DNA from 4 places in the Lysinibacillus sp. TE18511 genome. Region 4 is predicted to be linked to each of the others. Evidence: riboswitches for the same ligand, from Rfam matches in the RefSeq annotation. Region 4 holds a riboswitch; each other region holds the start of a gene.

Region 1 (4,415 bases), on a different contig from region 4:
GCCAAATGTTCCAAGCCCGATACCGCGGTAGCGTAAGTTCGTACGTTCTGCTTGTTTTACTGGAATTGTATTTAGAGCAATAACGTTATCTAGCATACGTACTTGCACCGGGATCAATCGTTCTAGAACACCAGCCGGTACAGCTCTGCCTAAATTAATAGATGATAAGTTACATACAACGAAATCTCCAGGCTTACGACGCGTAACGATGACATCATCCTCTAGGGTAATTGACTCAAATTCAGTAGCTGACATATTTTGGAATATTTCTGTCCTTTTCTTCAACTAGGTTCGCTAAACCTAATCCGTTCTCTTATGAACTGCTGTATATCACTATACAGAGGAGACTATATCATCATCCTTAGCTCTACCTGTAGGATGCTCCGCTTTTCCCTTTATGAATTATCCCTATATCGGGCCTCGCTTGAGGGGTACTCTACTCGCTTCTTCACTCATGTTTTTCAATGAGCTATGCTTTCGATAGTCGTTAGGCTTTTACTTTTGATTAATAAAAACATGGTCAGGGAAATTTTGAGAGTTCATGCGATACCTCATTGCATGAGTTGAAATACCATAAAACTTTGCTGCCTCAGTAATGGAATCAAAAACTTGATTTCCAACTTTGCATTTATATCCACTAATTTTATGTTCTTTTTTCGGCATTAATCGTTCATATGTTGGAAAGTTAACCGAATTTAATCTGTAATTTATTGTGCTAATTCCAATACTCAATTTTTTTGAAGCAATTGTAACTGAATCATACTGCACACCATCAATTACTACTCGTTTAGAATTGGCTTTTTTCACTGAATCTATCATTTTCTTCGTTTTAGCTTTTCCAAATTGATGATTTCCTTCTCCAGTCATTTGCTCAATTCTTTGTTTTCTAATTGCTTCTTTATTTGGATGAAAAGTGAAAACATCTCCACCAATAGAAGTTAGTTTAATATTGTAAAATTCAGTAGAATTAACAACATCAAAATAATTTAAATAAAACTCTTCTAATTGATTCAATTCTTCATCGGAATACGCATTACAAATTATTTTTCTCTCAAAATTTTCTTTACCATATTTTTTTATGGCTCTCTTTAAATATACTCCTGATCCTAAATAATTTTCCCAGTTATTTATACGATCATAAATACATTTTCCAATATACTTTTTGCCATTTACTTTATTTATTGTTACATATATGAACCCATATGCTTTAGAAATATCGATCACCCCTAAAACAGAATATTTGTTCTATTATATGAAACATAGTATATTTAATCAAAAGATTTAGCACGGTGGGTTATCACATTGTGACTTTCCCCGTTTAACGGAGTTTTCGACAACCATTTCTGATTGAAGGTGCTACTATTAACACAAATTACTTGAGTAAACCATCCCTTCATGCTTATTCGGATTCATACGATTTACTTCATCACGATAAAACATAAACGGCACGCCCGTTTCAAGCTGTGAGCGCATAATACGTTTCATAATATCGATCGCTGGTACGACTTCACGGCTTAATAAAGGATTGGCAATACATTCTGCATATTTTGTACGGAAGGAGCCGTCACCTTTTTTCTCATCATAGAAATCTTCTAATGAGAAGCCCATGACCTCTCGCACTTCATGTGGGTCAAATAAATGCCATTCCCCACGTGCCTCAACTGTCTCCATAAATAAATCCGGTAAGCATAATCCTGTGAAAATATCATGGGCACGCAAACGCTCATCCCCATTGTTTAAACGTAAATCTAAAAACGTAAAGACGTCCTTATGCCAAACATCTAAATAGACCGCAATAGCTCCTTGGCGTTGACCAAGCTGATCGACTGAAACTGCCGTATTATTAAGCTGTTTAATCCAAGGTAATACGCCACTTGATGCACCTTTAAAACCTTTAATAGATGAGCCTCGGCTACGAATTTTGCCCATATAAACGCCAATACCACCGCCGTACTTCGATAATGTTGCGACATCTGTATTCGTGTCATAAATACTTTGTAAACTATCATCGACTGTATCGATAAAGCAGCTAGATAACTGGCCATGCGTTTTACCTGCATTCGATAATGTCGGAGTGGCTACAGTCATATATAAATTACTCATCGCCCAATAAGACTCTCGCACCTTTTGTAAACGATTTTCTGTTTCATCCTGCATCAATGTCATCGCAATGACCATCCAACGTTCCTGTGGTAACTCTACAGGTGTTTTCGTATAATCACGTACAACATAACGGTCCATCAATGTTTTTAAGCCAATATATGTAAATAACTCATCTCGACTTTGTTCTAAATATGTAGCAAGTTCCTGAAGCTCCTGCTTACTATATTTTGTTGTTAAACTTTCATGATACAAACCAGCCTCTGTATAGCGTGCTAATTGTGCTGGGAACACCTGATAAACATCTTTTACTGAAACACCGCGACGCATTGCAAACTGGTCATATAATTTTTCTAAATAAATTTGCGCTGCAACAAATGTCCAATATGGCTCCTCTTCATCAATTAGGCTAAGCGTTTGTAAAATCATCGCATCCGCCCATGCCTCAAATGTGGCATCGTCATTTTTTCGTAGCCATCGATCCGATAACCTTACAAAACTTTCAAGTTCATCCTCCGTGTAACTTTTCTTTAGCTTAGCAATTTGCTGTTCGATTTGAATTGTCATATACACATACTCTCCCTTTCTTTCTCCAGACAACACAAAAAGCGATCACGCATCCTCTATCGGTTGCGTGATCGCTGTAAAATCGGAAATGGAAATGAAGGACATGCACACACAGAAGTGAACAAATCTCTCGCCTCCACTTCTCAATCCCCGAAGAATGTGTCGCTGTCTTGAACAAATCGGCAGGTCTCCTGGCTCATGCTTCCTCCAAATGATCACCTTCCCATTGTTAACAGTGGCCTCTTCATCATTTGTCAGCACTTACAGTTGCGGGGACAGCTTCGGCATAAGATGACTCTTTTTCCGAATTCCCTTTTAAACCACATTGGTACCGCTCGTCCAAAATACTATATATTGTGTTTTAACTCCTAAACAAATCTAACATATTGTGTTTATTGTTGCAATAGGTGTTTTGCCCCTTGATTTTTTTTACGCACTACTTTTTCTCGAAGCAAGCCCAATTACAATGCAGTTTTACGTAGTTTCTCAAAATTTCTAAGAAAGATTTTTTGTGCCAGCTGCTCTTTTTCTGGATGTATTCCGAGTAAAATGACTGCACATGGACCAGCCGTTTTCTCAACATTTAACGAACTTTTGACCTGTTGATTACCAAAAAGACGGGTAAATTCTGCTTGCAAACCTTTTGATCCAACTGGCCAAACTTGCTGTACAATTTCCTCTTTCCATGCCTGAAAAATAGGCTGTAGCTGGGCAACATCCTCAGGCTGTGCAAGGACTTCATTGCCAACAAGCGGCAGTCCATATGTATACCAAATTAGCTGTTCATGCTTATATGGTGTGCGTTGCTGCTGTTCACCAAGCATCGTTATGGACAAACCAGATTGTACAGTCGGCATATTGGACTCAGTGCTACCGTCTATTTGTGGACAAATAAGACCAGCTTCATCAAAAACTTGTTGAATACCCGCCACATAACGAGACCATGCCGCATCCCCTGAAAAATTAGCGAGTAGGACATGTGTAGGTAAAGCATTTGCGGCAAGCTGCTCTAAAAAAGTAACACGTGCTGTCAAGTATGCCGTGAGTTGATCTGAGGCAGACACAACATCTTGTGTCTTTTCACCAATGGCTGCGGCATTATCTGTTGTAGCAATCAGCTCACCTACTTTTATGGCATTTCTCAATGTAATCGCCCTGCCTTACGCACAAATACTTTAGATAAAATTGGCATTACAACTGCAACGATGACTAAATTAATTAGTGTTGCCAACGGAAGACTAGTAAGAGATGCCCAATAAAATGCCGGACTAATGATAAAGTAAAACGGTAATGGTGCCACAACGCCATTTAAAATCAGTGCCACAGGCCATTTCCAGAAATGCATTCCTTTTTTATGCATCACTCCGAAGATCCATACAACGATAAACATCTCTACTGCGATAATAATATGGAGTGGTCCAAGTAGGAAGCCAGAAGTTAAGGCCGTAATAAAATGCCCAATTGCCCCTGCAACCCCAGCCAATACCGGAGATAAAAATACAACGCTCAAAAATGCAGGAGCAGCGTCCAGCGCAGCAGTTGTAATAAATGGTGTTGGAATTTTAATAACTGCCCCAACTGCACAAATTGCCGCTACCATGGCAACGAGTGTCAATTTCATTAATCTTTGTCGATCCATTCCCTTCCCTCTTTTCTTTTATACTTTGTTCATCATAGCGTGAGGTTGATTTCCGTTCCGGCTGGGCGCTTTGTTGCTGACGCTTCGCTTTCGCGCAGATAAAACATTT
Region 2 (4,415 bases), on a different contig from region 4:
AGGCTTTTACTGTCCTGTTACTTTAACAATGGCAACGGCTTATTTACTCGATCATTATGCAAGTGATGAGGTGAAGGAGCGCTTTTTACCACATGTCTGTGCAACAGGAGATACCGAGTTATATGAGGGAGCTACATTTTTAACGGAGCGTCAAGGTGGTTCTGATGTTGGTGCGAATGTTGTAGAGGCGAGAAAAGACGGCAACCAGTATCGTTTATTTGGTGAGAAATATTTCGCATCTAACGCAGGAATGTGTGGAGTAGCGATGGTATTGGCCCGTATGGAGGGGGCACAGACAGGCTCAAAAGGCTTAACATTATTTGCGGTTCCATGGCGGAATGAGGATGGCACTGTGAACAACCTCCGCATTCGACGTTTAAAGGATAAACTTGGTGTTCGAGCAGTGCCTTCTGGTGAGGTGGAATTTGATGGCGCACTAGCTTATGTTGTCGGTGAGCCGAATAAAGGGATTTATTATATGCTGGAGGCACTTAATTTATCAAGAATTTGCAATGCTGTTGCTTCTATTGGCATTATGCGTCGCGGTTATCTAGAGGCGAAGCACTATGTAACCAATCGTCATGCATTCGGTAAGCCTTTAACGCAATATCCTATGATTCAGGATACATTAGGGAAATTTGCTGCCAAGCTTCATGTAGAAGTTGCCACTGTTTTTGATGTTATTCAGCTGTACGATAAAGTAACAAGTGGACAGGGCAATGAACAGGACATCATTATGAATCGCTTGTATATTGCGATCATGAAAAAAGAAACGGCAGAGCAAGCGGTACATTATGCTAGTGAAGCGATTGAATTGCACGGAGGGAATGGTTATATTGAGGATTTTGTTACACCTCGCTTATTAAGAGATGCACAGGTGCTGACTGTGTGGGAAGGAACTGCCAATATTTTAGCATTAGAGCTCATTCGTTTAGTAGATAAGTTTCATGCGCATGAATTATTTGTTCGTATCATGGAGGAACGTCTAGAAAAACTAGCTGACAGTCTATTAGTAGCAATTGTAGCAGAACAATTAGTAAAACTAGACTTGACTTTGCAAACATTTAGTCGTTTGGATGAAGCAACGAAAACGTTCGATGCAAAAAAGGTTGCAGAAAAAATGGCACATATATATGAAAGTGTTGTAGCAGTCGAATGGGCACATAGATTCGGCGGTAAATATGAAAAGCTAGCAGATATTTATTTAGAGAGCACATGGTCATTGCGAGAAATTGGTGCGCCAATGAAAACCGTTCAGTATTTTTTAGATATAGTCTAATAGATTAGAGTCTGGGATATAGCAAAATTTAAAAAAATCACATAAGAAAAGCGCGAGAAATCAACGTTTCTAAAATTGATTTCTTGCGCTTTTTAAGGTATTGACCAGTTTTATCCCAGCCTCTTTTTTTTTCATGTATAATTATATCAACTGAAAATTATAAAGGTTCTTTACTTATGTAAAGTGAAAAGGGAAATCGGTGTTATTCCGATGCGGTCCCGCCACTGTATGTGTGAGTTTTTTCAATCTGCGCCACTGAAAATTTCGGGAAGGCTTGAAAAAGCGAATGAAGCACGAGCCAGGAGACCTGCCTTTATAGAAAACACGTTGCGGCCTACGAGGATAGGGTGGTGGATTTTGTATACGTATTTTTGTGCAAATTTGATCCCCTCATCTTTTTTGGATGAGGGGTATTTGTTTTGTAAGATGGATGTCGATAAATTCTCAATATTAGGCGATTTCAAGCCAAAATGTATCGATCAATCAGAAGAACAAGTCGTTGAATATAGGCACAGATAGACTAAGGGGGAGAGCCTTTAAATGAGTAGAACGATTATAGCCTATGTAACAGCAATTACGCTTCTAATTATTAGCATCTGGTGTGGCGTAGCGATAGGCTCAGTTCATATTCCACTAGAAGTATTGTGGAATAAGGCGGCTGATGAGACAGCTGCCAATATTTTATGGAAAATTCGTTTACCTAGAGTCCTGTTGGCGGGACTTGTCGGAGCATCTCTTGCCATTGCAGGGGCAGCTTTTCAAGGCTTACTAAAAAATCCTTTGGCAGATCCTTATACGTTAGGTGTTTCCTCTGGTGCATCAGTTGGCGCAGTGATGACGATTTTCTTTAGTATATCAATCCCGGTAGTAGGCCATTATGCATTACCAATCTTCAGTATGATAGGTGCAATATTTACGATGGTAGCTGTCATGGGCTTTGCTAGAATAGTAGACCGCTCACTAAAAATGGAGACTCTTATTTTAACAGGGATCATCTTTAGTTCATTTTTAGGTTCCTTAATTTCCTTAATGATTGCATTATCTGGTGAGGAGCTACGACAAGTTATGGGATGGTTGCTCGGCTCAGTATCGATGCGAGGTTGGCCTTTTGTTCAAATGATTATTCCGTTTGTGATCATTGGCTCAATTATGCTTTGGACACAAAGACGCGAGTTAAATGTTTTGTTATATGGAGAGGAACGCGCGAAACATTTAGGTGTTCATGTTAAGCGTAGTAAATATATAATTTTGGTAGGCGGGTCAATGTTGACAGGAGCAGCTGTAGCAGTTTCTGGTACGATTGGTTTTGTTGGCTTAGTTGTACCCCATATGACGCGGATGCTTTGGGGTTCAGATCATCGTCATTTATTGCCATTATCATTTTTAAATGGGGCAACTTTGCTCATTATTTGTGATTTAATAGCACGAACAATTATTATGCCAAGAGAGCTACCAATTGGCGTAATTACTGCATTTATTGGGGCGCCCGTTTTTTCTTATATTTTTTATAAGCAACGTAGAAGCAAGGGGGGACGGGCATGATTGTTGTTGAACATCTTTCTGGTGGCTATGAAGATGTGCCGATCGTTCAGGATATAAGTTTTTCCGTTGAAAAAGGAAAAGTACTAGGGATTTTAGGACCGAATGGTAGTGGGAAATCCACACTATTAAAAGTAATGAGTGGCATACTGCCAGCAACTGCAGGCACTATAGTAGTAGACGGTAAAAATATTAGCGCTTATAATGCACGTGCGTTGGCAAAAAAAATGGCAGTGCTACCACAATTACATGCGAATGCCTTTTCAAACAGTGTACGTGAGGCGGTATCACTTGGACGTTATCCCCATCAAACAGGCTTCTTTTCAAGTTGGACTGAACGAGATGAACAAGCAATCCAACATGCAATGCTGCAAACAGGTGTGAAACGTTATGAACAGACATCGATGGAATTTTTGTCAGGCGGGGAACAACAAAGAGTTTTTGTAGCCCAGGCTCTTGCCCAAACGGCGGAAATATTACTGCTAGATGAGCCAACGAACCATCTAGATATTGCCCATCAACGTCAAATTTTAGATATGGTACGAAAGGAAGCAATTGAATGCGGTTTAACCGTTATTATGGTACTACATGATATGAATTTAGCTTCCCTTTATTGTGATGAATTATTACTAATGGAAGGCGGAAGGATGCGAGCATTTGGAGCGCCACATGAAGTATTAATTGCTTCGCAAATTGAAGACGTCTATCATGCGCGAGTAGCAACTTATGCACATCCTGAAATTCCAAAGCCTCAAATTACAATGATGCCAGCCTCAGTCGAACATCAGCAACGTGCTGTCATCAAAAACGAAAATTTTACTGTTACGGAGCATTACATTCAGCTTCAATCAGAGTTGCCGTTAAAAACGGTTTCCTCAGCTGTACATAATCCAGGTATTGGTTGGTATGATTGCTTATTAAATCGCTCTGTACCAATAGATTATGTCATTAGTGATGTAAAGAAAGAGGTCGCTGAATTTTTACAAAAGGAGCATTTTTCACCTACCGGTACAGTCGTTATGTTAACAGCTGTTCCGACAAATCTTGTAGCTATAAATGAATTTAAAGCTTCCTTTGGTAGCATATTTGTTGCTGTTACAGCTGGAGTCGGCAATGCCGTTGATGTGTCACGTGCTCATGAAAGACAAGATGAACCATATATTGGTACTATAAATACATGGGTCATCATAAATGGTTGTTTATCAGAAGAAGCATTTTTCCAAGCAATGATGACAGCTAATGAGGCGAAAACAAAGGCATTGCAGTCAGAAGGTATTCGTGATGAGCTTAGTGGTACGATTGCAACAGGTACTGCTACCGATAGTTTATTAATTGCAGCGACACAAAAAGGGGAAGAGATGCAGTATGGTGGTCCAATTACAGCTGTAGGCAAGTTAATTGGTAAAGGTGTTTTTGAAACAACGGTGCAGGCAATAAAAAATTATCTTCATTCAGCAGAAACATCTGCTGAATGAAGATAATGCCTCCGGCGGATGTCACGGATTTTCAAAGGAATGAATATAAGGATGTTAGCCTAAAACCTTCGCATCCTGCGAAAACGGCTAACTGACCTGCGTCGTGCAGGCCTGGGCACAAT
Region 3 (4,415 bases), on a different contig from region 4:
CTCCAAACGAAAATTCATCACGAACACGCAGAGTTCCTTGTAATGCCTTCATAAAAGTTAAGCGTTGATGTCCATCGTGACGAATTTTAAACACCTCTCCTTGGAACGTTACATTGTTGTTAAAATGTGTCTCAGTAAGTAGAGGGAGCTGTGAAATGAATTCTTTTATCCCAGTATCTTTTAAAGCAGAGCCAGAAAAACATAAAAAGGCCTTTTCCTGTTTAATCATCGCTTGTATATGAGTAAGGCAGTTAACGCTATCCAACGTCTCGTTAAGAAAAGCATCGAGAAGCTGCTCATCACGCTCAGCAAGCCACTCCATCATGTGATTGGAAACATATTCAGTACGGAGCGGTTCATCTACTAATAGTACATCCTTAGAGCAATCTTTTTGAAGCTGTGTCATAACGGCTTCGATATCTGCACCTTCACGATCTATTTTGTTGATAAAGAAGAAGGTAGGGACATGATACTTGCGTAAAAGTTGCCACACGGTTTCAGTATGACCTTGTACTCCTTCGACCGCACTAATAACAATGATGGCATAATCCATAACACGAATAGCACGTTCCATTTCTGGCGAAAAATCGACGTGCCCAGGTGTATCGATTAACGTATATGTATCGTTTCCAATCGTCATGCGACCTTGTTCCGCAAAAATAGTAATGCCTCGCTGACGCTCTAGTTCGTGATTATCTAGAAATGTATCTCGATGATCAACTCGACCACGGGCTTGAATACTGTTTGTATGGAATAGTAACTGCTCAGAAAATGTTGTTTTTCCTGCATCAACGTGAGCGAGTACACCAATTGTTTTATGCATAAAAAATCCTCGTTTCTATTTTTCGTCCATTATCATTGTAACAGAAATAAAATAAAGTAAAGACTACTAATCAGTGGGGGTTTCGTCACCTCAACTGGATAGAGAAACACCCTGTTGCCCCAAAGCAATCGGGCATTTCCGGGCTGTTAATCTCCCGCTAAACTTCTTGGCTAACTGCTAGTTATGTGGGATAAAAATATTTCATGTAAAATAGTTAGTGTTTATGTCGAAATAGTGCTACTATATTCATAACAATTATTTTTTGATTTTTTCGAGAGATTGCGAACATAAATTTCTTCTGCTAGTCTAGCAATAACATTCATAACAAAATAATAGATGTGTTGGTGCAAATGATTTGTCATTTGCTTAAAAGGGAAATCGGTGCGAATCCGATGCTGTCCCGCAACTGTAAATGGGGAGTCTATACAAGATGCCACTGTAGCCATGCTATGGGAAGGGGTATAGATGATGAACCTAAGCCAGGATACCTGCCAATATGTAATCTTTGCTTAAACCACGAGGATGGGGCTAGTGAATAGGTTGTAAAACCCATCTTTCACTATGCGAACCTCTTGGAAACAAGGGGTTTTTTTTATGCCCTTTTTACCTTATGTTCAGCGAATGTGGATTCGGTAAGGAGTTCTTAGGGGATGTTAGCCTAAAACCATCACATCCATGCGATAACGGCTAACTGACCTGCATCGGTAAAAACGCCACGTCCTGTGGCATTACCGAAATGACCGACATCGTGTTGGCCCTCGTGCAGGCCTAAGCACAAAGCCGAATCCGGACGCAATTATGCCGAGGTATAATTGATCATTCAGTAGCGAGGAAGTCAAGCGATTTCTTTCTATATATTTAACATCAAAGGAGACGAGGACATGAAGAAATGGAAAAGATTGTGGCTTGTCTTTGCGATAGCATTGATCGCTATACTTAGCGCGTGTAATGCAAAGGACAAACCAGAATCGGCTGCACAAGGGGAGAAGGTAGAGCCTTCACAAGCTGAAAAGACAGAGATAACGATTGAAAATAATGGAACAACACAAGTATATAAGGAAGCACCAAAAAAAGCGATTAGCTTAAATCAACATGTAACAGAAATTATGTTAGCGTTAGGCTTAGAAGATTCAATGGTAGGTACCGCCTATTTAGATGACAATATTTACGAGCCCTTACAAGCTGCCTACGATAAAGTGCCTGTGTTAGCTAAACAGTATCCTTCAAAGGAACAGGTTATTGATGCAGAAGCAGACTTTTTATACGGAGGTTGGAAAAGCGCCTTTGGAGAGAAAGGTGTTGGTACACAGGAAGAGCTTGAGGCATTAGGGATTCACACTTATTTACATACAGCCTCAAGTATGACGAAACCAACTTTAGAAGATATTTTCACAGATATCCGAAATATCGCAAAAATATTCCGTGTTGAAGATCGTGGAGATGCTTTAATTGCACAAATGACCAAAGATGTAGAGGCTGTACGTACAAAATTACCACAAAATGGGGAAGAACTGCGTGTATTAGTGTTTGATAGTGGTGATAAAGATGTCCTTACTGCTGGACAAAACTTTATGAATGAGCTTGTGACGATTGCTGGTGGTAAAAATATTTTTGGCGATGTGGAATCAGGATGGACTACGGTATCAAAAGAAGATGCAATAGAGCGTAATCCAGAAGTCGTTGTTGTTGTTGATTATGGAGAAACAACGGCGGAACAAAAAATTAATTTCTTAAAAAATGATCCTGCCTTAAAAGAAATAGAAGCCGTTAAAAATGAACGCTTTGTGATCTTACCACTTTCTGCTGCATCTGAAGGGGTTCGTGCTGCAGAAGCTATTCAAATTTTAGCAAAAGGCTTCTATCCTGAAAACTTTTAGACAAAATAAGGAGCTAGCGACTTGCTAGTTCTTTTTTATAAGGAGAGTTATAAATGAATGCATTTTGTAAAAATATACCGGACAAAACATTTGAAAAGCTAAATCATAATGGAGAGTTTACATGTCTTGCAGTTAGCCCAGGTATTATTAATAAGCATTATACCCCTGCACAATTTCAAACAATTGCAAAGGTTGTAGGGGAAACTGGTGCAATCAAATACTCCGCCTCTTACAGTATATTAGTATCTATTCCGACAGTAGATGTAGCAGATACAACTAAGGAGCTACAAGACGCTGGTCTGTATGTAACAACAAAGAAAGGACCAATTGTTGCGATGAAGGCCTGTGATTTCTGTGATGGTGATAAGATGGAGGCAGCACCGATTACTCAACAGCTATATCATTCATTAGAAGGAATAGCGGTCCCTACAAGATTACGTTTAAACGTAAATGGCTGTGCCTCTGCCTGCTACAATCCAGTATATGATGATATTGGCCTTGTTTATCAAAAAGATAGCTTTGATGTCTATTTAGGGGCGGTGCCAATGGGGGCAAAAGCACAAGCTGGGACGCTATTTGCTAAAAGGGTGGCAGTTGACCGTATTGAAAGTTTTCTTCATGAAATCATTCGACTCTATAATGAGCATGCTCGTCCGAATGAACCTTTTTATAAATTTTATCGTAGAACAAATTCTGCTGATTATTGGAAAATGTAAAAAAAGTGATGTTAAAACACACTTTTTTGAGTTTTGGACCATCCTTTTGTTACTTCTATTGGAATATTCGAGCCAACTTTCATGGTATTTTTGACAATAATCCAGCACCAATATGTTAATCTCCTCGTGAAGCTATTTCTCACGTCTTAGTAATAGGAGACCGTTTAGGTAAAAATTTCTTATTTTGAAATAAATTATATCTGTAGCTCTTTGTAATTATTGCGAAGCAGCTACTTTTTTTTCAGTGTATGTTTTTAAACATCTCATATAAGTAATAACGCGGCCAAATTTAAAAATTTTCTGTTTATAAGCAGGAATAATACTTAGGGCGTCGAAATATTGTACTATGTAATGCAATTAACAAAAAGGGGCGGGAAAATATGACATCCAAACAAGGGATTAAACCGGAAGATCTATATCAATTAAAATCAGTGGCAGATCCACAAGTATCACCTGATGGAACAGAGGTTGTATATGTGGAGACTCATATCAACGACAAGAAAAAAGACTATGTGTCTAATTTATATTACATAAACTTGGATGAAAAAATTCCTCAACAATGGACATTTGGTGAAGATAAAACAAATTCACCTATTTGGTCTCCAGATGGCAGTAAAATCGCGTTTGTGTCAACGAGAAATGGCAAGCCACAAATTTTTGTGCTTTCTAAAACGGGCGGAGAGGCGAAGCAAATTACTCATTGTAAAAACGGTGCGACATCACCTATTTGGTCGCCGTGTGGCAAGAAATTAGCCTTCTCTGTAAAGCTTGGTAAAAATGAAAGCATTGATGATAAAGCTGAACCTGATAAGAAAGAAGACAAAGAACTAAAACCACTTGAAATCGAAAAGATGAAACATAAGTCAGATGCAGCTGGATTTCTGGATATGGAGCAATTTACTCAAATTGCAATCGTCAATCTTGAATCTGGGGAATTAGAGCTGATGACGGAAGGAAAAGATCATTTCCAGCTTGGTACATGGTCTCCAAATGGAAAAT
Region 4 (4,415 bases):
AAGGACGCACCTTGTCTTCTATTTTAGCTGCTAATGCTAGTGTTTCTTCCATTAAATTTGTTGTAAAAGTCATTATATTCTTCTCCATTTCACATTTGTTCAAATCCTATCTTAACAATTTGTGTGCTTGCCTGCAAAACTTGCTATTGTTTCTAATTGCATTATGCGCTAATCTAAATTGCGGACTTCATCTATTATGTCCTACTAAAATAGGATATTTAATATCTGATAATTCCAAAGTATAAGTTGATACTTTTCTTAGCAAAAACTTCTACGCTACAAAAAGGGTTTGCAACTAATCGAAAAGATTTATTCATATAGGGAGTGAAAGGTTTGGCTTGGGAGGTTTTTAGTATTATTGGAACAATTGCCTTCGCTATTTCCGGGGCAATCATTGCAATGGAGGAAGAATACGATTTATTCGGTGTATATATACTCGGGATTGTAACCGCTTTTGGCGGAGGAGCTATACGAAATTTGCTCATAGGTTTGCCTGTAACAACACTGTGGGGACAGGATATGATGTTCCAAATTGCCATTGCAGCCATTACAATTTTTTTCTTATTTCCACATCGACTCATCCAACATTGGCATCGCTGGGGCAATTTCACTGATGCTATTGGTTTATCGGCATTTGCAATTCAGGGTGCTCTCTATGCTGTGAAGCTCGACATGCCCATTAGTGCGGTTATTGTAGCTGCTGTCTTGACAGGGTCAGGCGGTGGAATTGTTCGAGATTTATTAGCTAGACGACAACCATTAATTCTCCGTGATGAAGTCTATGGTGTGTGGGCAGCACTAGCTGGACTTATCATCGGGCTTGAATTAATTTCAGGGGATATCTATTTATATGTATTATTTGGTGTAATTACAGCACTAAGAGTTCTTTCATATATGAAGAAATGGCGTTTACCGTTGCGGAAGTTACAGCGGGCATAGCTAAGTTTCCTTACATCACCGTATAACAACAAGAGGCTGGGACAGAACTCGATTATTTTGAAAAATAACGAAAGCAGATAATAACTTTTCCGCTTCAATGAGTAGAGTGTTCCTTCCTAAATCAAAAAAATGTTAGACCAATTGCAATCGGTCTAACATTTTTTCTTTTTGTCCCAGCCTCTTATTTTTTATCAATAGCAGATTTTAAATCCTTTAACTATAACTTTTGTTTATGTGTAGCAGCGCCTAGAAACAATATATCCTAATAGAAATAGTATGTTACCCTAAGTAAACTTTGTACTTGCTGAGTAACTACTTTCATAAGAACTTGTTTTTAGAATCTCACAATATTTAATTACTTTTCTAACAGCAGCATAGCTTCCTCTAATGTTGTCATGTTTTTCATCATGGAACATGCTGCGTCCAAAATAGGAAAGGCTAAAGCTGCGCCAGAACCTTCGCCCAATCGCATATTCATATGTAGCATCGGTTCAACTCCGAGCAATTCCGCAGCAATTTTAGCACCTGGTTCTTCAGAAGCATGAGAAGGAATGATATAGTCTGTTACTTTTGGTTCGAGTTCGTATGCAATAAGTGCAGCAATGGTAGAAATAAAGCCATCAATCACAACAGGCTTGCGATTTGCAGCTGCAGCGAGTACAACTCCAGCCATAGCACCTATTTCTAAACCACCAACTTTTGCAAGAATGTCAATAGCATCATCACGATTTGGTTTATTTAATGTAATAGCATTGTGAATGACCTCTACTTTATGTGCTATCCCCCCTGGCCCAACTCCTGCACCGAAGCCCGTCACTTCATTTGGATGACAATCACGAAGAACCGATAATATTGCAGCACTCGGCGTTGTATTACCAATACCCATTTCACCTGTCCCGAGTACATTTATCCCTTTGTTTATTTCTTCCGTAGCTACTTCAATTCCTACTTCAATAGAATGAATGGCTTCTTCCCTTGACATAGCAGGACCTTTTGCCATATTGTCCGTTCCATATTTAATTTTTTTTAGGATAACACCAGCATCATGCGGAATATCTTCTTTTACGCCAACATCTACTGTGACAATTTTTGCATCTGTGATTTTTGCGATAGCACAAACACCGGTCCCTCCTCTGGGAAAATTTAATGTTTGAAAGACCGTTACATTTTGTGGATTTGATGTCACCCCTTCATCACAAACACCATGATCTGCGGCACAGACAATAATGGCTTTGTGATCAATCGCAGGAAATAGTTCTCCTGTAATTCCTGATAGTTGCACAGCAAGAGTCTCAAGTTTACCTAAGCTACTAGGAGGCTTGCAAAGTGCATCTATGCGTTCCCTTGCTTCCTCCATCATTTTGTGGTCAGCACTTTGAATGTTTTGAATCGTTTGTTGTAATAATTGCATGAAAATTTCCCCTTTCTTTTTTGCCCTTGTTACTCGAAGAATGATTTAGAGAAAAAATAAAAAGCCTGTAGTTTATTTCATCACAAATAAACTACAGACTTTTCCATCGTCTATATAATACGAAGCAGTTAGGCAGGTCTCCTGGCTCAATTTCAACATTTCATAGAACCTTCCCAGACTATGCTAGTGGCATTCTCTATGAAACTCTCTTTTACAGTGGTGGGACCGCTAAAGCATTTCACTTTATTCCCTATTCTCCCGCAATGGGCACCTAATGCATTTATGCAATTATTTCAAATTTACGATAAAGTGTTTTTTGTGTCAATATATTTGATTAAATGAAAAATTGTTCCAAGGATTCCTTTGCTGGCATTCGCTCCAAAAGAGTGAATGCCAGCAAAGGAATCTTTTAACACTTCGAATAACCAAATAAATCTAACGTACGCGAATTCAGGTTCCTGAGGGCTGGCAATTTGAGCCCATGCTGAATCTTCTCTAATAGCAAATTGATTCATAACGCGCCTACTCAACCATAATCCATTTTTTCTAGGTAAATTCCTAATCGTTCACAAGTAACGGATGCAATTAAGTTTCTTCTTTCCTATAAAATAGTAGGGAAAGTATTTTTTTGATGTATGTCTATTGAATAAAAATATGCTGATGACTAACATGAAAAATAACTACATTTCAAACTTAGCCTTCATTTTGCATTTTCCTAATCTCAACAATATTCTTCCAGATCGCCCTATCAACTTTGGCAAAACTACGTATGCTTGGCGTTGTATTTACTTCAAATAATATAGGTTTTCCTTCAAGATTTATTCCAAAATCAATGCCATATTCTCTACAAGGAAAGTGGGATGCTATTACTTCAGCTGCTAAAATTGAATCCTCTTTTAGAGAATCTATTGTTTGATCTTTCTTTGTATTATCCATCATCAAATAACCTGATAATAATTCCTCAATCGATATTGCTTTAGAACCCCGATTTGAATTGACAATCCCATGATCCTCAGTTGCCACCCTTCCGTAAATCCCACCAATTACCCATTTTCCCTTTAGATTTTGAACATGAACACGAATAGATATTGAATTCCCATCAGGGGTTAGACTTTTGACCCCCTCTTGTATAATATAAATTCCGCTTAATCTACCGTGTTTCTCATATGGATGTAGAACTTGGTGGAAATCCTCAATTGCTGCTACACATTTACTTATTTCTTCACCTTGCATGGTAAATCCGTTAAAACAATAGTGTCCATCTTTTCTTTTGTAGACTTTATACATTGCTCTTCCTTGTCCAGTGGTATTATGTTTCACATAAATATACTCATACTTATTTAATAAATAGATTAGGTTTTCTAGACTGTACAGTGTTGATTCTGGCATGCAGTTAGTTGTTAAAGGATTTTGTTTTAAAAGTAAGCATTGTTCCCATTTACCAAGTCCGTTTTTCAATAAACTCACCTCATTTAGTTAGATATTTTTATTTCTTTTGTATTGATAGTGTAGTCCTCTCCACTTATGGAGGTTACTGTATTGTATGTAAATAGATTTATCTTGCATAGGTGGGTGAGACTTGGTAACGCGATATCTCATATTTTTCTTTTTGAGTCCCATAATTAAATTTACTACACTAGAAAAGTAGCATTATGATTGTTCTCAATACATCCATTTTTTGATTTCAACATCATTAGTTTCTAATATACCTGCCCTGCTAATATTTACTTTTAGTCATATGATAATGTCGAGTTAGAAGATGGAAGATATCAGAAAAACAACGAAATTTTTTAATAAAAAAATATATTCAGACACACTTGAATTTTTAATGGATACCCATAACGGTCTTTCCGCAAAAGTTGTAGAGGAAGTTGGTTTAAATGGGATTTGGGCGAGTGGTCTATCGATATAAGGATCATTAGGTGTAAGAGATAATAACGAAGCATCATGGACGTAGGTATTAGATATGCCGGTTTAAACTTTGCCAGTTTATAACCTAAAGATTCGTGAGCAAAAAAAGGATAATCTCTACAATAATTTCGAAAAAAATTTTAGCCTCATCATG

The links. Region 4 has a riboswitch for cobalamin ahead of cobT (nicotinate-nucleotide--dimethylbenzimidazole phosphoribosyltransferase). Riboswitches for the same ligand answer to the same signal wherever they lie in the genome.
Region 1: linked by a shared signal. The riboswitch ahead of ACVWXS_RS15185 (ribonucleotide reductase N-terminal alpha domain-containing protein) and the one ahead of cobT (nicotinate-nucleotide--dimethylbenzimidazole phosphoribosyltransferase) in region 4 are both predicted to bind cobalamin.
Region 2: linked by a shared signal. The riboswitch ahead of ACVWXS_RS07265 (FecCD family ABC transporter permease) and the one ahead of cobT (nicotinate-nucleotide--dimethylbenzimidazole phosphoribosyltransferase) in region 4 are both predicted to bind cobalamin.
Region 3: linked by a shared signal. The riboswitch ahead of ACVWXS_RS20355 (ABC transporter substrate-binding protein) and the one ahead of cobT (nicotinate-nucleotide--dimethylbenzimidazole phosphoribosyltransferase) in region 4 are both predicted to bind cobalamin.

What each region holds. Positions count from the first base shown of each region.
Region 1 is NZ_JBSSFD010000020.1:50,035-54,449, forward strand. Features, by position in the region: partial or broken gene ACVWXS_RS15175 (ribonucleoside-diphosphate reductase subunit alpha) at 1-273, opposite strand, end outside; gene ACVWXS_RS15180 (GIY-YIG nuclease family protein) at 496-1,224, opposite strand; partial or broken gene ACVWXS_RS15185 (ribonucleotide reductase N-terminal alpha domain-containing protein) at 1,366-2,667, opposite strand; cobalamin riboswitch at 2,831-3,018, opposite strand; gene ACVWXS_RS15190 (hypothetical protein) at 3,129-3,812, opposite strand; gene ACVWXS_RS15195 (ECF transporter S component) at 3,809-4,306, opposite strand; gene ACVWXS_RS15200 (hypothetical protein) at 4,230-4,415, opposite strand, start outside.
Region 2 is NZ_JBSSFD010000007.1:18,025-22,439, reverse strand. Features, by position in the region: gene ACVWXS_RS07270 (acyl-CoA dehydrogenase family protein) at 1-1,279, shown strand, start outside; cobalamin riboswitch at 1,426-1,608, shown strand; gene ACVWXS_RS07265 (FecCD family ABC transporter permease) at 1,820-2,821, shown strand; gene ACVWXS_RS07260 (adenosylcobinamide amidohydrolase) at 2,818-4,293, shown strand.
Region 3 is NZ_JBSSFD010000037.1:12,544-16,958, forward strand. Features, by position in the region: gene ACVWXS_RS20350 (GTP-binding protein) at 1-823, opposite strand, end outside; cobalamin riboswitch at 1,149-1,333, shown strand; gene ACVWXS_RS20355 (ABC transporter substrate-binding protein) at 1,705-2,700, shown strand; gene ACVWXS_RS20360 (precorrin-3B methylase) at 2,754-3,416, shown strand; gene ACVWXS_RS20365 (S9 family peptidase) at 3,797-4,415, shown strand, end outside.
Region 4 is NZ_JBSSFD010000001.1:216,715-221,129, reverse strand. Features, by position in the region: gene ACVWXS_RS01075 (methionine gamma-lyase family protein) at 1-73, opposite strand, end outside; gene ACVWXS_RS01070 (trimeric intracellular cation channel family protein) at 334-939, shown strand; gene cobT (nicotinate-nucleotide--dimethylbenzimidazole phosphoribosyltransferase) at 1,295-2,350, opposite strand; cobalamin riboswitch at 2,465-2,640, opposite strand; gene ACVWXS_RS01060 (hypothetical protein) at 2,650-2,865, opposite strand; gene ACVWXS_RS01055 (YheC/YheD family protein) at 3,044-3,808, opposite strand; gene ACVWXS_RS01050 (hypothetical protein) at 4,110-4,262, shown strand.